Regions from separate parts of the Cellulosimicrobium sp. AB352 genome, predicted to be linked through region 1. Evidence: riboswitches for the same ligand, from Rfam matches in the RefSeq annotation. Region 1 holds a riboswitch; each other region holds the start of a gene.
The links. Region 1 has a riboswitch for thiamine pyrophosphate ahead of ACPCUX_RS09630 (ECF transporter S component). Riboswitches for the same ligand answer to the same signal wherever they lie in the genome.

Region 1 (7,181 bases):
GTGGCACGCACCATCGCGACGAACCGGCGCGTCGAGCGCGACGAGCTCGAGGAGTTCCTGCGCTCCCGGCACGACGGCGTCCTCGCCACCACCCGCGCCGACGGCCGTCCCCAGCTCAGCCCGGTCACGTACGGGGTCGACGACGCGGGTCGGGTCGTCGTGTCGACGTACCCGGAGCGCGCCAAGGCGGTCAACGTGCGCCGCGACCCGCGCGCGTCGCTGCTGTCCCTGGGCGAGCGGTTCTCCGACCCGTGGGTGCAGGTCGACGGCGAGGCGGAGGTGATCGACCTGCCCGAGTCGGTCGAGCCGCTCGTCGACTACTACCGCGCCGTGGGCGGCGAGCACCCGGACTGGGACGAGTACCGCGCCGCGATGGTCACCCAGGGCAAGTCGCTCGTGCGGCTGACGATCACGCGCTGGGGACCGGTGGCGACGGGCGGCTTCCCGGCGCGCCTCGCCGACGCCTGAGACAGGTCAGAACAGGACCTGCTCCACTCCCCCGCCGACGACGTCGAGCCCGCCGCCGTCCACGGGCATGCCCGCGAGCGCCCCGCCGTGGCCGTGGCGCGCGTCCTGCGGCGCCGGGTCGACGGCGAGGCTGCCGGCCGGGTAGGCGCCGTCCGTCGGCGGCCCTGGCCGGCGGTGCCGGTCGCCGGGCTCGCCGCGGCGGAACCGGCCCTCGACGCCCGCGGGGCCGCGGTGCCCCGCGACGGCGAACCCGCGCGCCTCGAGCATCGGCCGCACCCGGTCCCACAGCCAGGACCGGTACGCCGTCGAGGCGTACGTGCCGCAGCCGTACACGCGCTCGTAACCGGGGACGAGCCGCGGGTGCTCGCGCGCGAGCCAGCCCATGTACCACTCGCGAGTGCCGGGCTTGAGGTGCAGCGGCAGCACCGTGACGCCGGTCGCGCCCGCGTCCTTGACGGCGTCGAGCAGCTCGGTGAGCGCGCGGGTCGAGTCGGTGAGCCACGGCAGCACGGGGGCGACCATGACGCCGCACGGCAGACCGGCCTCCCGGACCGTGCGGACGAGGTCGAGCCGCGCGCGCGGCGAGGGCGTGCCCGGCTCGACGCTCGCCTGGAGCTCGGGGTCCAGGAGCGCGAGGGACACGCCGATCCCGACCTCGACGCGCGAGGCGGCGTCGACGAGCAGGGGCAGGTCCCGGCGCAGGAGCGTGCCTTTAGTCAGCACGGACAGCGGCGTGCCCGACCCGGCGAGCGCGTCGATGATGCCGGGCATGAGGCGGTAGCGACCCTCGGCGCGCTGGTACGGGTCGGTGTTGGTGCCGAGCGCGACGGCCTCGCGCGCCCAGGACGGGCGGGCGAGCTCGGCCCGCAGCACGTCGTCGACGTTGACCTTGACCACGACCTCCCGGTCGAAGTCCTCCCCCGCGTCGAGGTCGAGGTACTGGTGCGTGGGGCGGGCGAAGCAGTTGTGGCTCACGACCCCCGCGGCGACGAAGTCGCGCGTGCCGGTCGTGATGTCGACCAGCTCCGTCGTCTCCCCCGGCCCGTCGAGCGCTTCCAGGGAGTCGACGCGCAGCGCCTCGCCGCCGGTGACGTCCTGGCCGTCGAGGACGGGCCGCCCCTCCGCGAGCGCCGCGGCGCCCGGCCCGACGAGTACGTCGCCGAGCGCCAGGCGGGCACGGTGCCCGGCACCGCCGACGACGTGGCGCCACCCGCGCTCGGTGAGGAACCGGTGGTCGCCGCTCGCGACGAGGCGCGTGCCGTCGGCGAGGGTCACGCGGTAGGCGCGCTTGCGGGTGGTCCAGCGGTCGAGCACGCGGGTACGCACGTAGCGCCGGTACGCGCCGTGCGGGACGGTGCCGACGATCTCGTCGCCGACACGCAGCTCGCCGATCGGCCGTTGCGCGCCGTCGGCCAGCAGCACCGGGGTGGCGGGCGCGAGGCAGTAGGAGCACGCGTGGCTGCACCCGCGGTACGGGTTGACGGTCCACCGGAACGGCATGCGCGACATCGCCGGCACCTTGGACAGCGCGCTCTTGGCCGTGACCTCGTGGAACGTGATGCCCGCGAACTCGGGCGTGCGCACGCTGCGGACGAGGCCGACCCGCTCCAGCCCGGGGAGCGCGCCGTCGTCCGCGCCGAGCACCTGTCCGTCCCACCGCATCGCGCCATTCGAACAAACGTTCGAACGCGCTGTCAAGAGCGGGTCAGCCGTCGGCGGACCACGCCTTGAGCAGCGCCAGGTTCCCGAGGGGGATGTGGTGGCCGATGCGCGGGTGGTCCAGCGCGACACCGACGACCCCGGCCGCGCCGAAGGACGCGACGTAGTCGATCGCCGCCGGCACAGGTACCCCGAGCAGCGGCACGGAGCCTGTCTCGTCGTCCGCCAGACCGAGCGCCCGGGCCGCCTCGTCCGCGCGCGCGGCGCTGCTGTAGAGGCAGATCATGGGCCCCTGGTCCGCAGCGACGGCGTACGGACGGGGCTGGTCCTCGGACCCCCGCGCGATGAAGAACCACGTGCCGAGGCGCACCGTCTGCCGCCACAGCGCGATCTGCGCCGACGTGTCGCCCGCGGGCGCGCTCCGCACGGCCTCGTCGAGGCGGTCCAGCTCTGCGACCGCGGCGGAATCGTTGTCTCGGGTCATGCGCGCTGCCTCGTCCCTCGTGGTCGGAGCCCGTCCCCGGTCCGCGCGGGCTCCTCGTCGCCGTCACCTTCTCACGGCGGCCGGGCGTCCCGGTGGGTGAGACGCCGGGATTGTCCGGCGGGCGTCCAGGCCCTAGGGTCGGGCCGAACGCCCCCGGGGAGCGCATGAGCGCTGAGAGTGCAGGCCGGACACCCGTCCCCCCTGCAGACCCGTGGAACCTGATCTGGTTCGTACCAGCGAAGGGAGCAGGGCGGACGTCACCGTCCCCTGCGCGCTCGTGCCCGCGCCCCGCGCGTGCCGTCCGCGCGGGGCGCGGTGGCGCGCCGTCGTGCACCCCTCGCCCCGGGGGCCCGACGGAGGGAACCGCATGACCGAGCCCCGCACCACGCCGCCCCGGGCGACCCCGCCCACCCCCACGCCCGGCGCCACGCCCGACGGCGTGCCCGACGGCGCGCGGCCCGCCCCTGGTCTCCACGAGGCCGTCGCCGCTCCCCCGAGCCGTGCCCGTCGCCGCGGCCTCACCCTCCACGAGACGGTCCTCGTCGCCGTGCTGGGGGTCGTGTTCGGGTTCGTCTACTGGGCGTTCGTGCAGCTCTGGGCCCCGCTCCAGCTCGCCATGGGACCGCTCGCGGACCTCGCCGCCAACGTGCTCGCGGGCGCGTGGATCGTCGTCGGCCCCCTCGCGACGTACATCGTGCGCAAGCCGGGCGTCGGCATCCTCACCGAGACGCTCGCGGCGCTCGTCGAGGTGGTCTTCCTCGCGTCGCCCGCCGGCCCGCTGCTCGTCCTCGTGGGGCTCGTCCAGGGCGTTGGGGCCGAGGTCCCCTTCGCCCTCACCCGGTACCGCCGCTACGGCTGGTGGGTCTTCGTCGCGTCGGGCGTCAGCGCGGCGCTCGTCACGTACGCGTTCAACGCGGTCCGGTTCGGCTGGCTCGGGCAGGACTACGCGATGCTCCGGCTCGGCGTACAGGTCGTCTCGTGCGTCGTGCTGTGCGGGATCGCGGCGCGCCTCCTCGGCGACGCCCTCGCCCGCACCGGCGCGCTCGACGCCTTCGCGATCGGGGCCGACCGCCGTGGCTGAGGCACCGACCGCCGCACCGGACGTCACGCCGGACGCCGTGCCCGGCGACGTGCCCGGCGACGTGCCCGACGCCGTCGCCGCCGCCGGTCTGACCGTCACCGTGGGCCACGACGGCACGCGCGTGCTCGACGACCTCACGCTCACCGTCCCCGCGGGCACCGGGCTGCTCGTGCTCGGCCCCTCGGGCTGCGGGAAGTCCACGCTGCTGCGTGCGCTCGTCGGCGTCGTGCCTCACACGCTCCCGGGGTCGGTCACGGGCGACCTGCGCGTGACGGGCGTCGACCCGCGCGACACGACCCCGGCGGCGCTCGCCGCGCGCGTCGGCCTCGTCCAGCAGCGGCCGGGCGACCAGCTCTGCCTCGCCCGCGTCGACGACGAGCTGCGGTTCGCGCTCGAGAACCGGGCGGCGGACCCGCGCACGATGGACGCCCGCGCCGCCACCGCGCTCGCCGCCGTCGGTGCGGACCACCTGCACGACCGGCCGACCCACGCGCTGTCGGGGGGCGAGGCGCAGCGCGTCGCCCTCGCGGCGGCGCTCGTCGCCGACCCCGAGCTCGTGGTCCTCGACGAGCCGACGGCGTTCCTCGACCCGGCGGCGGCGCACGAGGTCGGGACGCTCGTGGGCGGGCTCGTCCGGGCGCCCGGACGGGACGCGCCCGACACCCCCGGCCGGTCGGTCGTGCTCGTCGAGCACCGCCTCGACGACGTCGGGACACTCCCGGCCGCGACGCTCGTGCTCGACGACACCGGTCGCGTCGTCGCGCACGGCCCCACGACCGCCGTCCTGCGCGCGCACGCCGCCACGCTCGCCGCGCTCGGGTGCTGGCTGCCGCTCGACATCCGGCTGGAGCGCGCCGGAGCCCCGGGCCCGCTCGGCGCACCCGCGACCGACGCCTGGCTCGTCAACCTCGGGCGCACCGCCGACCCCCGCACCGTCGACCCCCGCGCCGCGGACGCCGGCCCGGTCGCCCTGCGTGCCCGACGCCTCGCGGTGCACCGTGCCGCGGCAGGCCACCGGCGGCGCGGGCGGGACGAGACGCCGGTGGTGCGCGACGTCGACCTCGACGTGCACGCGGGTGAGGTGCTCGCGGTGGTGGGGCCGAACGGCGGCGGCAAGTCGACCCTCCTGCGCGGGCTGGCGGGACTCGAACGGACCACGGGCGAGGTCACGACGGCGCCCGGTGCGCCCGTCGCGATGGTGTTCCAGGACCCGGAGCACCAGCTCCTCGCGCGCACGGTCCGCGACGAGGTCGCCTGGTCGGCCCGGCTCGCGCGGCTCGACGGCGTCGACGGACGCGTCGCGCGCACCCTGGACGCGTTCGCCCTCGCGCACCTCGCCGACGCGAACCCGTACCGGCTCTCCGGCGGCGAGCAGCGGCGCCTTTCCCTCGCGACGGCGACGGTGCTCGACCCGCCCGTCCTCCTCGCCGACGAGCCCACGTCGGGGCTCGACCGCGCCCAGGCGGACGCCGTCGCCCACGCGCTGCGCGAGCGCGCCGACGCGGGCGGCGCGGTGGTCGTCGTCACGCACGACCTCGCGCTCGTCGCGGCCCTCGCCGACCGTGTCGCCGTCGTCGTCGGCGGCCGGCTCGTGGCGCTGGGGCCGCCCGCCACCGTGCTGGCCGACGACGCGCTGTGCCGGCGCGCCCGCCTGCGCCGTCCTCCCCTGCTCGCGTGGTGGGCCCGCACGGGCCGCCGCCACGGGGTGGACCCGGGCGCGCTCGTCCGGGCGCTCGACGCCACCGTCGGCGCCGTCGCAGCCGACCCCGCAGAGACCGCGCCCGCAGCCCTCGCGGAGGTCGCCCCGTGACCGCTCCGCACAGCACGCCCCTCGGGCGCTGGAACCCGACGGTCAAGCTCGCGACCGTCCTCGTCGTGTCGACGGGTGCGCTGCTCGTCACCGACCCGTACACCCCCGCGATCGGGTGGGTGCTCACGGTCGCGGCGCTGCTGGTCGCGGGACGCGTCCCCGTGCGCACGCTCGCCCTGGCGCACGTGCCCTTCCTCGTGTTCGCGACGAGCCTGCTGGTCGTCAACGTCGCCACCCGGCCCGGCGGCGACCCGGTCGACCTGGGCCCGGTCACCGTCGGCTCCGACGGCCTGACGATCGGCGCCGGGCTCGCCGTGCGCACGCTGCTCGTCGGCGCCCTCTCGCTCACGGTCGCGGTGACGACCGACCCGGTGCACCTCATGACGAGCCTCCACCAGCACGGGCGGCTGCCCCTGACGTGGACGTACGCGGTGCTCGCGGCCCACCGGCTGCTCGTCGAGCTGCCCGACGCCTGGCACACGATCCGCTGCGCGCAGGCCGTGCGCGACCCGCGGCGGCGGCCCGGCACGCTCCCCCGGTCCCCCCGCGCGCTCGGGACCGCCGCGTTCGCCCTCCTCGTCGGCGCCGTGCGCCGGTCCGAGCGCCTGACCGTGGCGCTCGAGTCGCGCGGCCTGGGCTCCGGTCCACGCACCACGGCGCGGCCCGTCCCGCTCGGCGTGCCCGACGTCGTCGCCGCGGTCGTCGTGCTCGCCGTCGCCGCGGCGGTGGTCGTCGTCGGGGTCCGTGCGGGCTGGGTCACGGGGCTGGGCGCGCTCACGGCGTGAGGCTTGCCGGACCGCGGTCACGCAGGCTCGACGACCGCGCCCTCCGCCGGGACGCCGAGGTCCACGACGCGCGACGAGCCGTCGCGGGACCGCTCGCGGAAGCCCCGGAAGACGAGCGGCAGCCCGCGGGCGGCGAGCGCGTCCGGCGCGTCCATGACCTGCAGGTGCACGTGCGGCTGCGTCGAGTTCCCCGAGCTCCCGCACCGGCCCAGCTCGTCGCCCGCCTCGACCCGTCGGCCGGGCACGACGGCCACGGACCCGGCGCGCAGGTGCGCGAGGACGACGTACGTGCCGGGCGGGTCCAGGGCGAGCACCACGTGGTTGCCCGCGAGCGCCGCGGCACCGCCGCGCGCCCGCGCCGCCTGCGTGAGCGCGTAGCCGAGCAGCGCGGTGGGCGACCGGCGGGCCTCGTGGTCGGGCTCGCCGTCGTGCACCGTGACGACGGTGCCCGCCGCCGGGGCGAGCACGGGCCGCCCGAACGCGACGAACCGTTCGGGCGGCTCGGTGCTCAGCACGGTGCGCCAGTCGCGCATGGCGGCGGTGCGCCGCCCTCGGACGGCGACGAAGTCGATCGCGTACGTCGTCGCGAAGAGGTCGGTGCCGTGGCTCGGCACGCGGCGCGCCGGGCTGTTGCGCACGAGCCACGTCCCCTGGAAGGGCAGGGCGAGCTCGACCGGTCGCGTCACGTCGCCCTCCCCTCCCCGGTGCGGCGGGTCAGCCCTCCACGGGCACGACGCGCGGGAAGCGGTCCTCGGCGGGCGGCTCCCACGTCGCGGCGTCGGCGTCGACCTGCTCCCCCGAGCGGATGTCCTTCACCTGGTCGGGCGAGCGCGTGCCGTCGTGCTCGACGCGCCCGGGGAACCAGACGAACGGGATGCCGCGCCGGTCGGCGTA
Region 2 (7,181 bases), on a different contig from region 1:
CAGGCGGCGACGCTCGTCGGGCTCGCCGGGTCCGTCACGACGGTCACGGCCCACGCGCTCGGCCTCGCCCGGTACGACCGCGACCGGATCAACGGGTCCGTGCTGCCGGTCGACACCGTGCTCGCGGCCTGCGACGACCTGCTGCACCGCACGCGCGCCGAGCGCACCGCCCTGGGGTTCATGCACCCCGGGCGGGTCGACGTCATCGGCGCGGGCGCGCTCGTGTGGTCGGAGGTCGTGCGCCGCGTGCGCGACGACGTCGCCGCCGCGGGCGGGTCGCTCACCGAGGTCGTGACGAGTGAGCACGACATCCTCGACGGCATCGCCTGGTCGCTCGCCTGACCCGGGGCCGCCCCGACGGCCCTTCCTGCCCGACCGCCGAGCCCGGCGTCGCGGCACCGGACACGCCGGTGCCCGCGGCCCGGGCTCCGGCGTGTCCGCGCGAGGGGCGTGTCGTGTGCACGGTACTGCGCATCGCGCGGTAGTGTGCATCCCGTGATCCCGGTGGCCGAGCACCGGGACGGACCGGGGCCACGCCCGACGGAGGGACGGATGGACACCACGCAGCTGCTCAAGGGGGTGCTCGACGCGGCGGTGCTCGCCGCGGTCGAGGCCGAGGACGGGTACGGGTACGACGTCGTGCGGCGCCTGCGCGCGGCGGGGCTCGAGGACGTGGGGGACGCGTCCGTGTACGGGACGCTGCGGCGCCTGTACGCGGGCGGGGCGCTGACCACCTACGTCGTGCCGTCCGACGCCGGGCCGCACCGCAAGTACTACGGGATCAACCCGCAGGGCCGGGCCATGCTCGACCTGCACCGCAAGGAGTGGCAGACGTTCGCGGGCACCGTGTCCGCGCTGCTGCGGACCGGAGAGGTGGCCGCCTGATGAGCACGACGACCCCCGCGCAGCCGCCCGCCGGCGCGCCCGTCGGACGGGCCTTCTACGGGCACGTCCACGCCTACGCCCAGCAGGTGCGCGCGCACCTCGCCGACCTGCGCCCCGACCAGGTCGAGGAGCTCGCCGACGGGCTCGAGGCCGACCTCGCCGAGGCGGTCGTCGACGCGCCCGGCGCGCTCCCGCGCCGAGCCCCCGCTTCGGCGTCGTCCGACGGCGCTCCGGCCGGCACGGACGGCACGGATGGCGCGGGGGCGCTCGACGACACCGGCCTCGACCTCGTCGCGTTCTTCGGTCCGCCCGCCGAGTACGCCGCCGAGCTGCGCACCGCGGCCGGCCTGCCTCCCGTCGCCCCGGGCGCCGCGCGGGGCCCGCGCCCCGGGCTGCGCCGTCGGCTGGCCGGGCTCGGCGAGATGCTCGCGGCGGACTGGCGCGCGGGGTGGCAGCCCGTCACCTCGTCGCCGCAGTGGGCCTCGACGGCCGAGTTCCTGCGCGCCCTCACGCCCGCGTGGTGGGTCCTGCGCGGCTGGGTCGTGGCGACGCTCCTGCTCGCCCTGGTCGCGGGATACCAGGTGGCCGTGCTCCCGCCGGACCTGTCCGCGCGCGTCGTCGTGCTGATCGCGGTCGTCGTGAGCGTGCAGTGGGGCCGGGGCCGGTGGCTGCCCACCCGCGGGCTGCGGAAGGTCGGCCGTCCGCTGTCGGTCGCCGCGGCCGTCGCGGCCGTGCCCGCCGTCCTCGTCGCCGCCTCGGCGAGCGCGTCGAGCCCGTACGCGTGGGACCGCGGCTACGAGCAGGGCCGCAGCGACGCGAGCAGCGGCCTCGTGAGCAGCGTGTCGTTCGGGAGCGGGGACTCCCCGGGCACGGCGGGCGTGTGGGTCGACGGCGCGCAGGTGTCCAACCTCTTCGTCTACGACGCGGCGGGCGAGCCGCTCCGCGACGTCCAGGTCTTCGACGACCGCGGCCGCCAGGTCCGCACGATCACCGAGGAGGGTGCCTCCGGGGCGTGGGCGGTGCCCGACGTCGAGGGCACGTGGTACTTCCAGCCCGCCCTGGCGACGGACGGGCGCGAGCGATGGAACGTCTACCCGCTGCGCGCGGTCGCCGAGGAGGACGTCGAGTACCCCGAGGGCGACGGCCGCCCCGTCCCGGCGACGGGGACGCGCACGCGCGACATGCCGTGGCCGTTCCTCCAGGCACCGACCGCGGTGCCGTCGAGCGTGGGGACGGGGGAGACGTCGTCGGGCACGGGCGGGGCCAGCGACGCGCCGGCCGACGAGCCGGCCGAGGGTGACCCGGCGCCGTCGCAGGAGGCCCCCGCGACCCCGCCCGCGGGCGGGGTGCCGCCCGCACCGACCGGCCCGACGCCCGTCGTCGGCGCGATCGGCTGACCGGCAGGCGCGGGGTGGTGCGCCGACGGCGGACGTCGGCGCACCACCCCGGTCCCGGGCCCTGCGGAATGTCGCCTCTGCCCGCGTGTGCCCGCCTCTGCCCCCGTCCGGCCGCGCGGCGTGGGGCGCGTCACGCCCGTCAGGCGGACGCTCCGGCTCGCCTGTGCCGCAACCGGTAATACTCTGGAACCATGCCTCAGAATGACCTGACCTCGGTCAGCCGTGCCCAGACCGCTTCGCCGCGGCCCCGCAAGGTGCCCCGCGTCGTCGTCCTCGGCGGCGGCTCCGTGGGTCTGTACGCCGCCCGCCGGCTGCGCAAGAAGCTCGGTCGCCGCGAGGCGGCGATCGTCGTCGTCGACCCGCGCCCGTACATGACGTACGCGCCGTTCCTCCCCGAGGCGGCCGCGGGCTCGATCGACGGCCGCGACGTCGTCGCGCCGCACCGCCGTGCGCTCAAGGGCGTCGACGTGCTCCAGGGCAAGGTCGTCGCGATCGACCACACCGACCGCCGTGTGACGATCCACCCGGAGGAGGGCGACGACTACTCGGTCACGTACGACCACCTGATCGTCGGCCTCGGCTCGGTGTCGCGCACGCTGCCCATCCCGGGCCTGGCGGAGAACGCGATCGGCTTCAAGAACGTGGAGGAGGCCATCGCGGTCCGCAACCACGTGCTCAACCGCATGGACGTCGCGTCGTCCACGTGGGACGAGAAGCTGCGTCGCCGCATGCTCACGTTCACGTTCGTCGGCGGCGGGTTCGCGGGCATCGAGGCGCTCGCCGAGATCGAGGACATGGCCCGCTACGCGACGCGCAACTACGCGACGATCGAGGAGAAGGACCTCCGCTTCGTCATGATCGAGGGCGCGGGCCGCATCCTGCCCGAGCTCAGCGAGCCCATGGCGCAGTACGCGCTCGACGAGCTGAAGAAGCGGGGCATCGAGTTCCACCTCAGCACGTTCCTGTCGTCGTGCGTGGACGGCCACGTCGTCACGTCGACCGGGGTCGAGTTCGACTCCGACACGATCGTCTGGACCGCGGGCGTCAAGGCGAACCCGGTCCTCAAGGAGTCGTCCGACCTCCCGGTCGACAAGCTGGGCCGCATCACCGTGCTGCCGACGCTCCAGGTCGCGGACGCCGACGGCAACGTCGTGCCGAACGCGTGGGCCGCGGGCGACTGCGCCGCCGTCCCGGACGTGCTGAACCCGGGCAAGTTCTGCCCGCCGAACGCGCAGCACGCCATCCGCGAGGCCACGCGCCTCGCCGACAACCTCGCGCTCGAGCTGCACGGCGAGCCGCCGGTCGAGTACCGCCACAAGAGCGTCGGTACGGTCGCGTCGCTGGGCCTGTACAAGGGCGTCGCGGAGCTGTTCGGCGTGTTCAAGCTCCGCGGGACGCTCGCGTGGCTCATGCACCGCAGCTACCACGTCATGGCGATGCCGACGGGGAACCGCAAGATCCGCATCTTCATCGGCTGGATCGGCCAGTTCCTCATGGGCCGCGAGCTCGTGTCGCTCGGCTCGCTGCACGACCCGCGCGCGGAGTTCCGCGCCGCGTCCGTCCCGCCCAAGAAGGACGGCGACCCGGTCAAGCAGACCGCGCAGGGCTCGGCGGCCGCGGCGGAGTCCGGTGCGGGCACCGTCGACGCCGACGACCGGACGCCGGCGGCGAAGGCCTCCTGAGGTCGCGGCCGGGCCCCGGCCCGGCCGTCGTGCCCGACGCCGAGGGGCGAGCCGCGCGTGCGGCTCGCCCCTCGTCGCGTCCGGGTCCCGAGCGGGCGCCCGTCGTGCCGACGGGCCCGGGGAGCCCCGCGCGCGCGGTAGATTCGGCCCGCGCCCCCATGGCCCAACTGGCAGAGGCGGCCGGCTTAAACCCGGCGTGTTCCGGGTTCGAGTCCCGGTGGGGGCACCATGCCGACGGGCGGTCGGCTCCGAGGCGCCAGGGCTCCCCGGGCTAGGACAGCCCCGTCGGGCCCTCCGGCTCGGCCGGGGGAGCGGCCTCCTGGCCGAGGATCACGACGGTGCCGTCCGGGTCCTGCACGCGCGCGACGCGCTCGCCCCACGGCTGGTCCGCGGGCGGCTCCAGGACGGGCACGCCCGCGGCCGCGAGGTGCTCGACGGCGCGGTCGCAGTCGTCGACGTACACCCACAGCACGACGCGGGTGTCCGCCGGAGGCGGGTCGCCCTGCCCGAGCCCGAGCGGTGACCCGCCCACGCGCAGGCTCACGTAGACGGGCGGGCCGTCGTCGGGGAACGCGTACTCGACCGTCCCGCGCAGCAGGTCGCGGTAGAAGCCGAGGGACCGGTCGAGGTCGGCCACGGTGAGGACGGGGAAGAGGCTGCGGAACACGGTCGCTCCTCGGTGCGCTCGGCGGGTCCTCCCATCGTGCGCCTCGTGCTCCGGGCGCGCGCTCCGTGCCCGGGCCGCCGTGCCTCAGCGCGCGAGCAGCTCCTCGGTCGTGGTGCCCGGGACGGACAGCGTCACGCGCGTGCCCCACGGGTCGTGCACGACGACGGAGCGGCCGTCGTCCGCGTGCTCCAGCCCGCGGGCGCGGAGGCGCGCGACGAGCGCGTCGAGGTCCTCGCGGCCCGGCACCGTGACGGCGACGTCGCCGAGACCGAGGCTCGCGGCGCGGGGCCCGGCGCCCGCGCTGTTCCACACGTTCATCGCGACGTGGTGGTGGTACCCGCCCGCGGACGCGAAGAGCGCCCCGCTGTACCCGGTGAGCGTCGCCTCGAAGCCGACGGCGTCGACGTAGAAGGCGTGGGCGGTCGCGACGTCGCCCACCTGCAGGTGCACGTGACCGACGCGGCCCGCGAGCGAGGGGCCGGCGTCGAACGTCTCCTGGTCGAGGTGCGTGCGCAGGTAGGCGTTCGGGTCGAGGAACGTCGTCGTCATGAGGATCTGACCGTGCTCGCGCACCCACGTCTCGCGGGGGCGGTCGGTGTAGAGCTCGACGCCGTTGCCCTCGGGGTCGGTGAAGTAGAACGCCTCGCTGACGAGGTGGTCGCTCGACCCGACGAAGGTGCCGCGGCGGTCCTGCGCGGCGCGGTAGACGGTCGCGGCGAGGCTCGGGCCGTCGTCGAACAGGAAGGCCGTGTGGAACAGGCCGGCCTGGCGCGGGTCGACGGGCGGCAGCCCGGGCGTGTGCACGAGGCGCAGCATGGGTGTGCGGCCGCGGCCCAGCACACGATGCACCTCCGCGCCGCGCGACCGCTCCTCGAGCGGGGCGAGGGCGAACGCGCCCGTGTAGTACGAGGTCATGAGCTCGAGGTCGCCCACGCGCAGCGTGACGGCGTCCATGCTCGTGGACGGGGACAGGAGGCGGTCGGTCGGCGTGCCCGGCGTGCTCGTGGTCATGTCTGCTCCAACTTGTTGTCGCTACAACTATATTCCCACACCGTGGCGAGGGCTCCCGCACCGGCGCCGTCCTTGCTAGGGTCGGCGCGAACCACGCGGGGCGTCCTGCCCGGGCCACGGCCCGGGCCGAGGGACTGAGACGAGCGGTACGGCCGCCCGGACCCGTCGAACCTGATCTCGCTAGCACGAGCGGAGGAACGTGGGCATGACGACGCCTGCTGCCATCACCCTGAACCCTGTCCTCGCGGACGACCCGACCGCGCTCGTCCGGCAGGAGGAGACCGGCTTCACCGCCGACCTCGCCCGCCGGTACGCGGACCTCTTCGAGACGTTCTACGACCACCCCTTCCTGGCCGGGCTGCGCGACGGCTCCGTCGAGCCCGCCGCGGTCCGCCACTACGTGGGCCAGGACCACCAGTACCTCACGGCCTACCTGCGCTGTTACGGCCTCGGCATGGCCCTCGCGCCCGACCGGTCCTGGGCGGCCTACTTCCACGACAAGGCCGGCTTCCTCCTCGACGACGAGTCGCACGCGCACCACGCGATGTGCGACTTCCTCGGCGTGACGTACGAGGAGGCGCAGACGCACCGCCTCGCGCCGAGCGCGCAGGCCTACGTCGACCACATGACGGCGGCCGGCCGCGACTCGCTCGGCGTGCTGCTCGCCGCGCTGCTGCCGTGCCCGTGGACCTACATCTGGTCCGCGCGGCGCTTCTGGCTCGGCGAGCGCGAGACGACGCCCGGCGCCCTCGGCGACGACCACCCGCTCGCGGGCTGGTGGCAGTTCTACGCGGCCGAGCGCACCGAGGACGTCCTCACGGACCTGCGCGCACGCCTCGACGCGCTCGCTGCGGACGCGGGCGAGGCGGAGCGCGCGCGCATGGAGCGCGCGTTCGAGCTGAGCTGCCGCCACGAGATCCGCTTCTGGCAGATGGCCTGGTCGCTCGAGCGCTGGTGACCCGTCCGGCCGGGCGCGCGGCCGGCGTCGCGTCGTGCGCCCGGCCTTACGCCAGCAGCAGATACCCACCCGGGCGCCTCGGCACCCGGGTGGGCCGCGGGTAGCGTGAACGCATGGACGCGACGAGCGCGGTGCCGGGCACGCTGCCGGACGTGGTGCCGGACGGGGTGACGCCGAGCCCCCGCTCCCGGGCGGGCGGACGGGCGGAGCCCCTCCTGCGCCACGTCATCGGGGGGATCCTGCGGCGGGCGCGGCTCGCTCAAGGGCGCACGCTCGTCGACGTCGCGGCCGCCGCGCGCGTCTCCACCGCCTACCTGTCCGAGGTGGAGCGCGGGCGCAAGGAGGCGTCGTCCGAGGTCCTCGCCGCCGTGTGCGGCGCCCTCGGCCTGCGGCTCGTCGACCTCGTCGCCCGCACGGGCGAGGAGCTCCGGCCGCTCGCGCCCGTCCGCGTGCTGTCCTCCGCGCGAGAGCGCGGTGCCCTCTCCGCGCCACGGCAGGTCGCCCCGGTGGGCGAGCCCGTGCGGGACCTCCCCGTCGCCGAGACGCTCCGACGTCCGACGGCGCGCGCCGGCGACGTCCTG
Region 3 (7,181 bases), on a different contig from region 1:
GACGGGGTCAGAGAGCCAGGTCGAGGCGGCCCTGCGGGGACGAGCTCGCCAGGGCGCCCTCGCGGCGGGGGATGCGCCCGGCGCCCGCGGCGAGCCGGCCCGACTCGACGGCGAGGCGCATCGCGCGGGCCATGCGGACCGGGTCGGCGGCGCGCGTGACGGCCGTCGCGAGGAGCACGCCGTCGCAGCCGAGCTCCATGGCGAGCGCGGCGTCGGACGCCGTGCCGATCCCCGCGTCGAGGATCACGGGCACCCGTGCCGCGGCGGCGATCGCCTCGATGTTGCGCGGGTTGAGGATGCCGAGCCCCGTGCCGATGGGCGCCCCGAGGGGCATGACGGCGGCGCAGCCGACGTCCTCCAGCCGTCGGGCGAGGATCGGGTCGTCGTTCGTGTAGGGCAGCACGACGAACCCGTCGCGCACGAGCTGGTCGGCCGCCTCGACGAGGCCGACCGGGTCGGGCAGGAGGGTCACGTCGTCGGCGATCACCTCGAGCTTGACCCACTCGGTGCCGCACGCCTCGCGCGCGAGGTGCGCGGTGAGGACGGCCTCCCGCACCGAGAAGCACCCGGCGGTGTTGGGCAGCGCGCGGATGCCGAGGCGCGCGAGCAGCGCCCAGATCCCGGCGTCGGGGCTCGCGTCCCCGCCGGCGCGGACGGCGACGCGTCGCATCGCGACGGTCGTCAGGGCGGTGCCCGACGCGACGAGCGCGTCCTCGAGCGTGAGCAGGTTCGCGGCCCCGCCGGTGCCCATGACGAGGCGCGACCCGATCGGGGTGCCGGCGACGACGAGCGGGTCGTCGGCGCCGGCCGGGCCGCTCGCGGTGGCGGGGGAGACGTCGGTCGTGGTCATGGGTCCTCCTCAGCCGCCCTGGACGGCGGTGACGATCTCGATGCGGTCCCCGGGCGCGACGACGGTCGTCGCCCAGGCGCCGCGCGGCACGACGGCGTCCCCGACGGCCACCGCGACGCCCTGCGGCGTGCCGTCGGCGACGTAGGCGGGGACGAGCGCGGCGACGAGCCGCTCCAGGTCGACGTCGCCGTCGAGCGGGTAGGGCTCGCCGTTGACGAGCGCGGTGGGTGCGGGTGCGGTCACGGGTCTCACCTCGGTGTGGTGGCGGTGCGGGCGAAGCGGTCGGTGCGGGCGGTGGCGAGGGCGGTCGCGACGTCGTCGCCGGCCTCGGTCCCGCCCAGGCCGGAGAGCCCGCCGAGCCCGGCGACGACGGCGTCGGCCGTGAGCGGGGCGAGCAGGATGCCGTTGCGGCCGTGGCCCGTCGCGAGGTGCAGCCCCGGGACGTCCGTCGGCCCGACGAGCGGGAGGTTGTCCGGGGTCGAGGGGCGCCCCCGCGGCGTCACCTCGACCAGCGCGGCCTCGTCGATCCCCGGCAGGAGGGCGCGCGCGTCCCGCAGGAGCGCGAAGACCCCGCCGGCGCTGGCGCGGCGGTCGTCCGGGTTCTCGTCGGTGGTGGCCCCGACGACGACCTCCCGGTGCCCGGCGCGCGGCCCCGCCGGCTCGGGGTCGCGCGGCACGACGTACACCGGCCGCCCCTGCACGAGCCCGCGCACGACGTGCTCCAGCGCGAGGTCCGGGCCGGCGTCGAGCCGCAGCGTCTGGCCCTTCACCGGCCGCGTGGGCACGACGACGCCCGGCACGTCCGCGAGCAGGGCGCCCGACTGCCAGCCCGCCGCGACGACGACCGCACCCGCGCGGTGGAGCCGGCTTGCGTCGTCGTGCACGCCGACCACGCGCCCGGCATCGAGCGCGAGCCGGGTCGCGGACGCGCGGACGACTCGGGTCCCGGCGGCCGAGCCCGCACCCGCGGCGTCGCGTCCGCCGAGCGCCGCGAGCAGCGCGGCGTGCGTCGCGCGCGGGTCGACGGCGTGGTCCGCGGGGGCCCACGCCGCCCCGGCGACGCGCGGGCCCAGGTACGGCTCGCGGCGGCGCGCGTCCGCGACGGTGAGCTCGTGCGACGCGAGACCGTGCGCGGCGTGCAGGGCGAGGACGCGGCGGAGCAGCGCGAGGTCGTCCGCGTCGTAGGCGAGGGTGAGCGTCCCGGCGGTCCGCAGCCCGACGTCCGCCCCCGTCGCAGCGCGCAGGTCCGCGGCGAACGCCGGCCACGCCGCGGCGGCCGCGAGGTGGAGCCGCAGGGCGGCCTCCTCCCCGAAGTCGGCCTCGGTCACCGGTGCGAGCATCCCCGCGGCGGCGTGGGTCGCGCCCGCGCCCGGCGCCGGGTCGAGCACCGTGACGGTCATGCCCGCGCGCGCGGCGCGCCACGCGACGGCGAGACCCACGATCCCGCCCCCCACGACGACGACGTCGCGCGCGCCGTCGGGCACGACGGAGCCACCCGCGGACGGGTGGACGGACAGGCTCATGTGCGCTCCCTTCGCTGGCATGACCCAGATCAGGTTCGACGGTCGGCGGCGACGCCCTCTCAGCCCCGTGCGGGGCTCCCGTGCTGTCGGCCACAGTACCTCCTGCCGAGGAGCCGCCGAGGCTAGGCTCCCGCGGGTGAGCTCCGAGACCTCCACCACCCCGGCCACTCCCGCCCCGTCGGCGGACGCCGCACGCGCCCGGCTCGCCGACGCGCGGCTCTACCTCTGCACGGACGCGCGCGAGGAGCGCGGCGACCTCGAGGACTTCCTGCGGGCGGCGCTCGCGGGCGGGGTGGACGTCGTGCAGCTCCGCGACAAGACGCTCGACGTCGCGCGCGAGCTCGAGCTCCAGGAGCTCGTCGCGCGCGTAGCGACGGAGCACGGCGCGCTGTGGGCCGTGAACGACCGGGCGGACGTGGCGTCGGTCACGGGCGCGCCGGTCGTGCACATGGGCCAGGGCGACCTGCCGGTCCCGGCCGTGCGGGCGCTGCTCGGCGCGGGGCCCGCGCTCGGCCGGTCCACGCACTCGGCCGCGCAGGCGGCCGCGGCAGAGGCCGACCCGGCGGTGGACTACTTCTGCGTGGGTCCGCTGTGGGCGACCCCGACGAAGCCGGGGCGGGCCGCCGTCGGCCTGGACCTGCTGCGCGACGTCGCGGCGACCCGGCCCGCGACGCCCTGGTTCGCGATCGGCGGGATCGACGCGGACCGGCTCGACGCGGTCCTCGACGCGGGCGCGACCCGGATCGTGGTGGTGCGCGCGATCACGGCGGCGAGCAACCCGGAGGCGGCCGCCCGCGCCCTGCGCGAGCGCGTCGCGGCGCGCGCCGAGGTGCGCACCGGCGCCTGAGACGCGGGACGAGCCCCGCCGCACGGCGACTATCCTGGACGGGTGACGTCACCCGCCACCGCTCCCGACACCCCCACCACCGCCGAGGTGGCCTCGACCCCGCGGCCCGTGCTCGTCGTCGACTTCGGCGCCCAGTACGCGCAGCTCATCGCGCGCCGCGTGCGCGAGGCCAAGGTCTACTCCGAGATCGTGCCGCACACCTTCACGGTCGAGCAGATGCTCGCCAAGGACCCGGCCGCGATCATCCTCTCGGGCGGTCCCTCGTCCGTGTACGCGACGGGTGCCCCGTTCGTCGACCCGGCGCTGTTCGAGGCCGGCGTGCCCGTCATGGGCATCTGCTACGGCTTCCAGGCCATGGCGAAGGCGCTCGGCGGCGAGGTCGCCCAGACGGGTCTGCGCGAGTACGGCGGCACCGAGGTCGAGGTGTGCGCCGCGGGCGTGCTGCTCGACGGCACACCGCAGAACCAGACCACATGGATGAGCCACGGCGACGCCGTGCACCGCGCGCCCGAGGGCTTCGAGGTCCTCGCGACGTCGTCGGGCTCGCCGGTCGCCGCGTTCGAGGACCGCGAGCGTCGCCTCTACGGCGTGCAGTGGCACCCGGAGGTCAAGCACTCCGCCCATGGCCAGACCGTGCTGGAGCACTTCCTGTACGACGGCGCGGGCCTCGCACCGGACTGGACGCCCGGCAACGTCATCGCGGACCAGGTCGCTGCGATCCGCGCCCAGGTCGGCGACGCGCGCGTCATCTGCGCCCTCTCGGGCGGCGTGGACTCCGCCGTCGCCGCGGCGCTCGTGCAGCGTGCGGTGGGCGACCAGCTCACGTGCGTGCACGTCGACCACGGGCTGATGCGCGCGGGCGAGGTCGAGCAGATCGAGCGCGACTTCGTCGCGGCGACGGGCGTCAACCTCGTGATCCGCGACGAGAAGGAGCGGTTCCTCACCGCGCTCGCCGGGCACAGCGACCCGGAGACCAAGCGCAAGATCATCGGCCGCGAGTTCATCCGCGTGTTCGAGGACGCGGCGCGCCAGATCGTCGAGGACGCGGGCGAGCACGGCGCTGAGGTCAAGTTCCTCGTGCAGGGCACGCTCTACCCGGACGTCGTCGAGTCCGGCGGCGGCGAGGGCGCGGCGAACATCAAGAGCCACCACAACGTCGGCGGCCTGCCCGACGACCTGCAGTTCTCGCTCGTCGAGCCGCTGCGCACCCTGTTCAAGGACGAGGTCCGCGCGGTCGGCCGCGAGCTCGGCGTGCCCGAGGAGATCGTCGCGCGCCAGCCGTTCCCCGGCCCCGGGCTCGGCATCCGCATCGTCGGCGAGGTCACGGCGGACCGCCTCGAGACGCTGCGCGCCGCTGACGCGATCGCGCGCGAGGAGCTCACGAAGGCGGGTCTGGACGACGAGATCTGGCAGTGCCCGGTCGTGCTGCTCGCCGACGTCCGCTCGGTCGGCGTCCAGGGCGACGGCCGCACCTACGGCCACCCGATCGTGCTGCGCCCCGTCTCGTCCGAGGACGCGATGACGGCCGACTGGACTCGCCTGCCCTACGACGTGCTGTCCGTCATCTCGACGCGCATCACCAACGAGGTCTCCGAGGTCAACCGCGTCGTGCTCGACGTGACGAGCAAGCCCCCGGGCACCATCGAGTGGGAGTGACCCCCTAGCGGGACGGACGGGCCCGACGATCCACGGCGATCGTCGCGGCCCGTTCGTATGCCCGCTCCACGTCGGCGAGCACGCGCGGCCAGCCCGCCGACGACGGCACGTCCCGGTTGTGGGCGACGATCCGGTCGAGCAGGCCGTCCTCGGCCGCGAGGCGCACGAGCGCGTCGGCGAGGCCGGCGTCGTCGTCCGCCACGAGCGCGTCGACGCCGTCGGTGAGGCGCTCCGCGACGCCCGACTGCGAGCGCGTGAGCACCGCCAGCCCGGCGGCCTGGCCCTCGAGCGCGGCGATGCCGAACGCCTCCTCGACGGCGGGCGCGGCGAACACGTCGGCGCGCGCGTAGAGCCGCTGGAGGCCCGTCGCGTCCAGGCGGCCGGGGAGCGACACGACCGACCCCAGCCCGCGCTCGGTGACGTAGCGCCGCGCGTCGGCCAGCTCGGGTCCGTCCCCGGCGAGCGTCACGTGCAGCGCCCCCTCGGGGAGGCGCGCGACGGCGTCGCGCACGACCTCGAGGAACGGCAGCACGCGCTTGCGGGGCGCGAACCGCGTCGCGGCCACGACGTGGACGGCCGGGCCCTCCATGCGGTCGGCGCGCTCGGTGCGCGGGACGCGCCACGCGTCGAGGTCGAGGCCGTTGTGCAGCACCACGACCTCGCCGTGGTCGCCGACGATGCGGCGCAGGGGAGCGGCGGTCAGCTCGCTCACGGCCGACCACAGCACGGGCCAGCGGGACCAGCGGACCACGCGGTCGAGCCCGGCGAACGCGCGCTCCGCGCCGCCCCAGACGCTGTGCACGGTGAGCACCGCGGGCAGCCCCGCGCGCACGACCGTCCGCAGCGACGCCTGGGTGGAGGGCGTCAGCACGCCCATGTGCAGGTGCACGACGTCGGGCCGGTCGGCGCGCAGGACCTGCGCCACGTGGTGCGGCGCGCGCGGGTGCACGGGGTAGCCGCCCGGGACGCGCGCGGCGAGCCGGTGCACCGTGACGTCACCGTCCCGCTCGGTCGACACGCCGTGCGCGCCGGGGCGCGCGGGCGTCGTGCAGACGACCGCGACGTCGTGACCGGCGGCCGCCTGCTGCTGCGCGAGCCGCGCGACCTGGGTCTCGATGCCGCCGAGCAGCGGCAGGTAGCAGTCGGTCAGGTGGGTGATGCGCACGGACCGCATCCTCCCATCCCGGCCCCGGCGGGCCGCGCGGTCGCCGCCGCGCCCGCCCTGAGGTGCGCGTTCGCCGCGCGGTGCTCCGCTCCCGTCGCTACCGTGGGCCCCGTATGGGTGGTTCGACCGTCCCGTGACCGACCCGCACCCGCGGGCGGTCTCGTGCGGGCGGTTGCAGGTGGGTCCTGACGAAGGGGAGAACGCGCCATGTCGAGCACCGTCACCGTCACACCGACGAAGGGGGCACGGGGCATCGGTCTCGTGTCGATCATCGCGGGCATCATCCTTCTCCTCGCGGGCATCGGCACATGGATCGTCGTGTCGAACCAGCTGTCCGCCGAGGAGATCACCGTCTCCGACGACGCGTCGTTCCTCGCGGGGCGCCACGTCAACGGGCCGCTCACCGCGTACGCGCAGGCCGAGGTCATCAACAAGCACGCGCTCGAGGCGAGCGGCGGCAAGACCTACGCCGAGCTCGGTCAGGACGACCCGACGCGCCAGACCGTCATGACGGCCTCGTTCCTGCGCGCGTCGCTGTTCACGTCCGTCGTCGCGTTCGGGGTGTGCGCGCTCGTCATCGGGCTGGGCATCCTGTTCATCCTCGTCGGCATCGCGCTCCGGCGGCTCGCGGGCGGGCCGAGCGTCGCCGTCGAGACCCCGGGCGGCTACTCGTCGTCGGGCGACCTGTCGGACGCCGGTCGGCACGCCGCGCCCGCGCACGCCGCGCCGGGGCACGTCGAGCCGTCGCCGACGGCGCCTCCCGTGCGTCCCGAGCCGACCTCCCCGGGCCGCCCCTCCGCGCTCTCGACCCCCGGCGCCGAGGCCCGCGCGGCCGCTCCCGGCACGACGGCGACGCCCGTCGAGCCGACCGGTGCCGCCGGCACGGGCACGCCGAGCGCACCGGGCTCCTCGCCCGCGGCCTCGCCCGACACCACGACGACGACGACCGGGCCTACCACGCCCGAGCACCGGGCCGACGGCCCGACGCGGCGGGGCGAGGAACCGACCCCCTGACCGTCCCGGCAGCCCGTCCGGGCGCCGAGGACCCGCTCCCACCGGGTCGCACCGGGGAGAGCGTGCGGGGCGGCGTCGCTCGGGCACACCGAGGGCCGTGGCACGACGTGCCACGGCCCTCGGCGT
Region 4 (7,181 bases), on a different contig from region 1:
TCACGGGCGGCGAGGGCGTCGCGGCGGTGTACGACTCGGTCGGCAAGGACACGTTCGACGCGTCGCTCGCGTCGCTGCGCCGCCGCGGCACGCTCGTCCTCTACGGCGGCTCGTCCGGGCAGGTCCCGCCGTTCGACCCGCAGCGCCTCAACGCGGGTGGCTCGCTGTTCCTCACGCGGCCCAAGCTCGCCGACCACACGGCGACGCGTGCCGAGCTCGTCGAGCGCGCGACCGAGGTGCTCGGCGCCGTCGCGGGCGGCACGCTGCACGTGCGCGTCGGCGCGACGTTCCCGCTCGCCGACGCCGCCGACGCCCACCGCGCGCTCGAGGGACGGGCGACCACCGGCAAGGTGCTGCTCCGTCCCGCCGGGGCGGACGACGCTCCCGCCACCACGACCGGCACGACGACCGGGACCGCGTGAGCTGGGACTGGGTGCCCCCGCGCCCGGGCGAGGAGGACGGCTCCGACGGCGGCCCCTCCCCCGCGCTGCGCCGCACCGTGACCGTGCTCGCCGTGCTGCTCACCGCGGTGTTCGTCGTCTACTACGTGACCGTGGCGGTGCGCCAGCAGGCGGACGCGTGCGTCGCCGACCGACCCGCGGGCGTCGCGGTGCAGGACGTCGAGGCACGGTGGCGCTGGGTCCCGCCGGGCTACGCGTGCGAGTACGCCACCGCCGACCAGGACGTCGCCCGCGCCTGACGCGTCCGGCACCCCCACCACGACCGACGAGGACCGATGACCGACCTGCACGACCGCCCCCTGACCCTGCTCGGTGCCTACGCCCTCGCGGGCGTCCCCGACCCGGGCGGCTGGTACGCCGCCCTCGACGAGGACGGCCTCGACGGCCTCGAGCACCCCGTCGACCCGGACGACACGGACGCGCTCGCGACGACCGCGGCCGCGCTCCCGGCGCACTGGGCGCTGCTGCCGACGACGGTCGCCGCGACGGCCCGCCGCGCCACGGCCGACCGCTCCTACGGCCTCGCGTCCGACGACGAGGAGGGTCGGCGCGAGGCGGTCGACGGCGTCGCGCGCGTCCTCGCGGCCGTGACGCGGCTCGCCGAGGCGGAGGGTCGACGACGCGTCGTCGCGGTCGAGCTCCAGTCCGCGCCCGGTCCCGGCCGCGGCTCCGGCGCGGCGCTCGCGCGCAGCCTCACCGAGCTGGCCGCCGTCGCGCCCGCCGGGCTGCCGCTCGTGGTCGAGCACTGCGACGCGCCCCGCCCGTGGGGCGTCGCGGAGAAGGGCTTCCTCGCGCTCGACGACGAGATCGCCGCCGTCGCGCGCGCGGCCCGGGACACCGGCCACCCCCTGCACGTCGGGCTCAACTGGGGCCGGTCCGCCATCGAGGGGCGCAGCGCCGCGACGCCCGTCGAGCACGCGCGGGCGGCCGCCGGCGCCGGCCTCCTCGCGAGCGCGATGCTCTCGGGCGCCGCCGGCCGGCCCGGCCGGTGGGGCGCGCCGTGGGCGGACGCGCACGTGCCGCCCCACGGCCCGGACCCCGCGCTCCCCGGCCCGGACGAGTCGATGCTCGGCCCGGCCGAGGTGCGCGAGTTCCTCGCCGCGGCCGGGCCGGTCCCGCTCGTCGGCGCCAAGGTGACGACGCGGCCCGCGGACGCCCCGCCCGCGCAGCGCCTCGCCGTCGCGCGCGCGACGCTCGCCGTGCTCCGCGACGCGCTGGCCGACCTCGACACCGACCGCGGAGCCGACCACGGAGCGAGCGGCCCCACGGCCTGAGTGCGTCCCGCGGCCCGGGCTCAGCCCCGCCGCACGGGCGCCGAGCGGTGCAGGTGGTCCACGGGCCCCCGGCCCGTCCCCACCCGCAGCGCGGCGCCGGCACGCAGCGCGCCCGTGAGCCACTCCTTCGCCTCGCGCGCGGCCTCCTCCCAGCTCGCGCGCTGCGGCCGCAGCGCCGCGAGCGCCGCCGAGAGCGAGCACCCCGTGCCGTGGGTGTGGGGCGTGTCGACGCGCTCGGCGTCGAACGTCGTGACGGTGACCGCCCCCGGCGCGCGGCCCGTCGTCGGCCCGGGCGCGGGGACGACGAGCGCGTCGGGCGACGTGCGTCCGGTGAGATGACCGCCCTTGAGCAGCACGACGGCGTCGCTCGCGGTCGCGTACGACGTCGCCTGGTGCAGGGCGTCGTCCCACGTCGTCGCGGGCTCCTGCCCGCCGAGGACGGCGAGCTCGGGCAGGTTCGGCGTGACGACGTCGGCGCGCGCCGCGAGGTCGCGCACGGCCTGCTCGGCACCCGCGTCGAGCAGGCGGTGGCCGGACGTCGCGACCATCACCGGGTCCAGGACGACCCAGGGCCGCGGAGCACCCGTGGCGGCGCGCGCCGCGGCGAGGTCGTCGAGCCACTCCCCGACGGCGCGGGCGTTCGCCTCGTCCGCGACCATGCCGATCTTCACGGCATCGACGTCGACGTCGTCGGACACGGCGTCGAGCTGCGCGCGCAGGAACGCCGGCCCGGGGACGTGCACCGACCGCACGCCGTGGGTGTTCTGCGCGACGAGCGCCGTGGTGACGGCCATGCCGTAGGCGCCGTGCGCGCAGAACGCCTTGAGGTCGGCCTGGATCCCGGCGCCGCCGGTCGGGTCGGTCCCCGCGACGGAGAGCACGCGGGGGCGGGACGGTGCCGGGTCGGGCCCACGGCCCGGGTCGGGTCGGTGATCACGGTCCGCGGGGGCGGGGACCGGGTCGGAGGTGTGCCGAGGCAGGGCGAGCGTCATCGCGCGGACATCCCTTCGCTGGTACGAGCCAGATCAGGTTCGACGGGTCTCATCTCAGCCCCGGTGCGGGGCACCCCGTGTCGCGGGCCATGCTACGCGGCGACCCGTGCGCTTTTCACCCGCCCCGACGCGTGAGACGACGCGCGTGCGCGCGTCTTTCCGGGTATGACGCAGCACGTCGCCCCCGCGACCCGCCCCTTCCTGCCGGACGCGCCCGTCCCGGTCCAGGTGCCCGCCCTCTGCACGACGTTCGACCGCGACGGCCGGCGGGTCGTGCTCACGGGCGTCGTCACGCACGACGCAGGCGGGCTCGTGGCGTTCGAGTACGAGCACCCCGAGCGGGGCCTGTGGCACGTGTGGGTCGACCGGGACACGTGCGTCCCGCTGTGACCCGGTGCCCGGACGCACGGACGCCGCCCGACCGGGGGGGTCGGGCGGCGTCGGCCGTGCGGGGTGCGTGCGCTCAGCGGGCGGGGAGCTCTCCCGGCATCGGGTCGTCGGAGCCCCAGCGCGTGACGCGCAGCCGACGGCCGTCAGGACCGGGCAACGCGACGCCCGCGCGGGCGGCCTCCTGGGCGGCCGCGCGGAGCGACCCGGGCGAGTCGTGCGTCACGCGCACGAACGACCCCGAGAACGCGTCGAGCTCGCCGCGGGCGATCGCGACGACCATCTCGACCGTGCGCTCGACGGGCGTCCACTCCGTGCGGCCCTCGTGCATGACCATGGACGCCGTCATGTCGGTCTGCACGACGCCCGGCGACACCTCGAAGGTCCGCAGGCCGAGCGCGTGGCCCGAGCGGTGGAGGTTCGCCCCGAGGCGCAGGAGCGCCGTCTTGCTCGCGTTGTACGCGCTCGCTCCGTCCATGTCGTGGGAGCCCGCGCCGCTGTTGAGGTCGACGACGCGGCCGCCGCCGCGCGCGAGCATCCCGGGGACGACGGCGCGCGCGAGCAGGAACGGCCCGCGCACGTTGGTCTCCAGGACCGCCCACCACTCGTCGGGGTTCGCCTCCCAGAGCGGCACCTCGGCGTCGACCCGGCCCGCGTTGTTGACGAGCAGGTCCACGCTCCCGAGCGTGGCCTCGGCCTCGCGGACGGCCGCGGCCACCGCCGCCGCGTCGGTCACGTCCGCCGTGACGACGACGGCCCGGCCCGCGCCGTCGAGCGCGGCGATCTCGTCGGCCACCCCGGCGAGCCGGCCCGCGTCGCGTGCGAGGAGCGCGACGTCGAGACCGGACGCGGCGAGCCCGACGGCGACCGCGCGGCCGATGCCGCGCGACGCCCCGGTGACGAGCGCGGTGCGCGCGGGCGCCACGTCCGGCGTCGTGCCCTCCCCCGGTGCGCCGCTCATGCGCGCAGCTCCGCCCCGACGCGCTCCCGCGCGGCGGCCACGGCGCCCTCCCGGACCCGCGCGACGTCGTCGGCGGTGAGGGTGCGGTCCGCGGCGCGCAGCCGCAGCGAGAACGCGAGCGACTTGCGCTCGGCGCCCACCTGCTCGCCCGTGAAGACGTCGAACAGCGCGACCTCCTCGGCGAGCTCGCCGGCGCCCTCGACGACCGCGGCCCGCAGCGCCTCGGCCGGCACGTCGGCGGCGACGACGAACGCGAGGTCCTCCTTCGCCGCCGGGAACCCGGAGACCGGGGTCGCCTGGACGGGCTCGTCGGACGCGCCCGCGACGAGCGCCGACAGGTCGAGCTCGAACGCCACGGAGCGGGCGGGCAGGCCGACGTTCTCGAGCACCTTGGGGTGCAGCTCGCCCGCGTGCCCGACGACCGTCCCGTCGGCGAGCTCGAGGCGCGCGCAGCGGCCCGGGTGGAACGGGGCCCGCGCGGTGTCCGCGACGACGCGCACGGCGTCGTCCCCCCGCAGGCCGGCTCGGTCCGCGACCAGGCGCGCCGCGTCGAGCGCGTCCGTCCAGTCCGCGGGACGTCCGGGGCCCCACCAGCCCGCCCGCTCGCGACGACCGACCAGGACGCCCGCGACGTGGCGCGGCTGCGCCGGGAGCGCGGCCTCGATCGCGGCGAGGTCGTCGTCGGAGGGACGCACCCCGCCGGGCAGCGACGGCGCGGCCGGGGCGCCAGGGCGCGGGTGCGTCACGAGGCCGACCTCGAACACGGCGACGTCCCCGAGCCCGCGGCCCACGTTGCGGCGCGTCGTCTCCAGGAGCGTGCTCAGCACGTCCGTGCGCATCAGGGGGCGGTCGTCGGCCAGCGGGTTGAGCAGGCGCAGCGCCCGGCGGCGCTCGTCGTCCGCGGGGATCCGCAGCGCGTCGAGCTCGCCCTCGCCGACGAACGGGTAGCTCAGCGTCTCGACGAACCCGTGCTCGGCGAGCGCGCGGGCGGCCGACCGGCGCACGCGCTGCTCGCGCGTGAGCCCGCGGCCGCCGGGCGCCGAGGGGAGCACCGACGGGATCTCGTCGTACCCGACGAGGCGCGCGACCTCCTCGACCAGCTCGGCCGGCTCGGTGAGGTCGGGGCGCCACGACGGCGGGGTCACGACGACGACGCCCGTCGCGGCGGCGTCGTCCGCATCGACGGTGCACCCGATCGCCCCGAGCGTCCCGACGACCTGCTCGAGCGTGTACGGCACGCCGACGAGGCGCTCGGCCTCGCCGACGGGCAGGTGGATCGGGGCGGGCGCGGTCACGCGGTCGAGGTCGCTGACGGCCGGGTCGGCGGTCCCGCCGCCCAGCTCGACGAGCAGGTCGACGACGCGCTGCGCCGCGACCGCGGGCAGCAGCGGGTCCACGCCGCGCTCGAACCGCTTCGCGGCCTCGCTCGACAGCTTGTGGCGACGCGACGTGCGCGCGACCGTCACGGGGTCGAAGTGGGCGGCCTCGATGAGCACCGCCGTCGTCTCCGGCCCGACCTCCGACGAGGCACCGCCCATGACGCCGGCGAGACCCAGGACGCGCGCGCCGCGCGCACCGTCGGGGCTGTCGGTGATGAGCAGGTCCTCCGGGTCGAGCGCGCGGTCCACGTCGTCGAGCGTCGTGAGCCGCTCGCCCGGGGCGGCGCGCCGCACCACGACGGGAGCCGCGACCTTCTCGAGGTCGTACGCGTGCAGGGGCTGCCCGAGGTCGAGCATGACGTAGTTCGTCACGTCGACCGCGAGCGAGATGGGCCGCATGCCCGACGCCGTGAGGCGGCGCTGCATCCACGCGGGCGTCTGCGCCGCGGGGTCGAGCCCGCGCACGACGCGCGTGACGAAGCGGTCGCACCCGACGACGCCGTGGACCGGCGCCGCGTCGTCGACCTCGACGGGGAAACCGTCGGGCGTCGCCGCGGGCGGGGGCGTGGGCAGGGAGCCGGGCAGGCCCGGGTCCGTGAAGCGCGCGCCCGTCGAGTGCGAGAACTCGCGCGCGACGCCGCGGTAGGAGAACGCGTACCCGCGGTCGGGCGTCACGTTGATCTCGAGCACCTCGTCGCCGAGCCCGAGCAGCGCGACCGCGTCCTGCCCCGGGGTGAGGTCCTCGGCCGCGTACCCGAGCCGCGGCAGCACGATGATGCCGTCGTGGTCCTCGCCGAGGCCGAGCTCGCGCTGCGAGCAGATCATGCCGTCGGACACGTGCCCGTACGTCTTGCGGCTCGCGATGGGGAACGGACCGGGCAGGACGGAGCCCGGCAGCGCGACCACGACGAGGTCGCCCGGCGCGAAGTTGTGCGCGCCGCACACGATGCCGCGCGCACCGCCCGCCGGCATGTCTGCCGGCTCGACGCCCTTGATCTCGGCGACGTTGTGCTCCGGCCCGACGTCGACCAGGCACCAGTTGATCGTCTTGCCGTTCTTCTGCGGCTCGGGCGTCATCTCGAGGACGCGCCCGACGACGAGGGGACCCGTCACGGCCGCGCCGTGGATCGCCTCCTCCTCCAGGCCGACGCGGACGAGGTCGGCGGCGAGCCGCTCGGCGGTGAGCCCCGCGGGCAGCTCGACGTGGTCGCCCAGCCAGTCGATGGCGACGTACGGCATCAGATCTCCGTTCCGAACTGGGCGGAGAAGCGCACGTCGCCCTCCACCATGTCGTGCATGTCCGCGATCCCGTGGCGCAGCATGAGCGTGCGCTCGATGCCCATGCCGAACGCGAAGCCCGAGTACTCGTCGGGGTCGACCCCGACGGACCGCAGCACGTTCGGGTTGACCATGCCGCAGCCGCCCCACTCGATCCAGCCCGGCCCGCCCTTCTTCTGGGGGAACCACAGGTCCATCTCGGCGCTCGGCTCGGTGAACGGGAAGTACGCGGGCCGCAGGCGCGTGCGCGCGTCCGGGCCGAACATCGCGCGCGCGAACGCGTCGAGCGTGCCGAGCAGGTGCGCCATGGTCAGGCCCTTGTCGATCGCCAGGCCTTCGACCTGGTGGAAGACGGGCGTGTGCGTCGCGTCGAGCGCGTCCGTGCGGAACGTCTTGCCCGGGCACGCCACGTACAGCGGCACGCCGCGCTCGAGCAGCGAGCGGGCCTG

Region 2: another riboswitch for thiamine pyrophosphate. It lies ahead of ACPCUX_RS17855 (TenA family protein); the one in region 1 lies ahead of ACPCUX_RS09630 (ECF transporter S component).
Region 3: another riboswitch for thiamine pyrophosphate. It lies ahead of thiO (glycine oxidase ThiO); the one in region 1 lies ahead of ACPCUX_RS09630 (ECF transporter S component).
Region 4: another riboswitch for thiamine pyrophosphate. It lies ahead of thiD (bifunctional hydroxymethylpyrimidine kinase/phosphomethylpyrimidine kinase); the one in region 1 lies ahead of ACPCUX_RS09630 (ECF transporter S component).

Annotation. Positions count from the first base shown of each region.
Region 1 is NZ_JBMVFX010000011.1:4,920-12,100, reverse strand. It holds gene ACPCUX_RS09645 (PPOX class F420-dependent oxidoreductase) at 1-468, shown strand; gene ACPCUX_RS09640 (Rv2578c family radical SAM protein) at 475-2,130, opposite strand; gene ACPCUX_RS09635 (hypothetical protein) at 2,174-2,611, opposite strand; TPP riboswitch at 2,756-2,875, shown strand; gene ACPCUX_RS09630 (ECF transporter S component) at 2,979-3,692, shown strand; gene ACPCUX_RS09625 (ABC transporter ATP-binding protein) at 3,685-5,502, shown strand; gene ACPCUX_RS09620 (energy-coupling factor transporter transmembrane component T family protein) at 5,499-6,287, shown strand; gene ACPCUX_RS09615 (M23 family metallopeptidase) at 6,305-6,973, opposite strand; gene hisS (histidine--tRNA ligase) at 7,002-7,181, opposite strand, start outside.
Region 2 is NZ_JBMVFX010000032.1:31,616-38,796, forward strand. It holds gene ACPCUX_RS17820 (Ppx/GppA phosphatase family protein) at 1-342, shown strand, start outside; gene ACPCUX_RS17825 (PadR family transcriptional regulator) at 553-885, shown strand; gene ACPCUX_RS17830 (hypothetical protein) at 885-2,282, shown strand; gene ACPCUX_RS17835 (NAD(P)/FAD-dependent oxidoreductase) at 2,474-3,964, shown strand; tRNA gene ACPCUX_RS17840 (tRNA-Leu) at 4,117-4,193, shown strand; gene ACPCUX_RS17845 (VOC family protein) at 4,236-4,631, opposite strand; gene ACPCUX_RS17850 (VOC family protein) at 4,716-5,642, opposite strand; TPP riboswitch at 5,729-5,857, shown strand; gene ACPCUX_RS17855 (TenA family protein) at 5,848-6,600, shown strand; gene ACPCUX_RS17860 (helix-turn-helix domain-containing protein) at 6,714-7,181, shown strand, end outside.
Region 3 is NZ_JBMVFX010000002.1:152,977-160,157, reverse strand. It holds gene ACPCUX_RS02220 (thiazole synthase) at 8-850, opposite strand; gene thiS (sulfur carrier protein ThiS) at 860-1,093, opposite strand; gene thiO (glycine oxidase ThiO) at 1,099-2,373, opposite strand; TPP riboswitch at 2,363-2,465, opposite strand; gene thiE (thiamine phosphate synthase) at 2,510-3,220, shown strand; gene guaA (glutamine-hydrolyzing GMP synthase) at 3,263-4,876, shown strand; gene ACPCUX_RS02195 (glycosyltransferase family 4 protein) at 4,881-6,041, opposite strand; gene ACPCUX_RS02190 (hypothetical protein) at 6,249-7,055, shown strand.
Region 4 is NZ_JBMVFX010000036.1:15,899-23,079, forward strand. It holds gene ACPCUX_RS18385 (quinone oxidoreductase family protein) at 1-422, shown strand, start outside; gene ACPCUX_RS18390 (hypothetical protein) at 419-700, shown strand; gene ACPCUX_RS18395 (DUF4862 family protein) at 737-1,735, shown strand; gene thiD (bifunctional hydroxymethylpyrimidine kinase/phosphomethylpyrimidine kinase) at 1,756-2,616, opposite strand; TPP riboswitch at 2,721-2,815, opposite strand; gene ACPCUX_RS18405 (hypothetical protein) at 2,893-3,117, shown strand; gene ACPCUX_RS18410 (SDR family oxidoreductase) at 3,191-4,075, opposite strand; gene pheT (phenylalanine--tRNA ligase subunit beta) at 4,072-6,693, opposite strand; gene pheS (phenylalanine--tRNA ligase subunit alpha) at 6,693-7,181, opposite strand, start outside.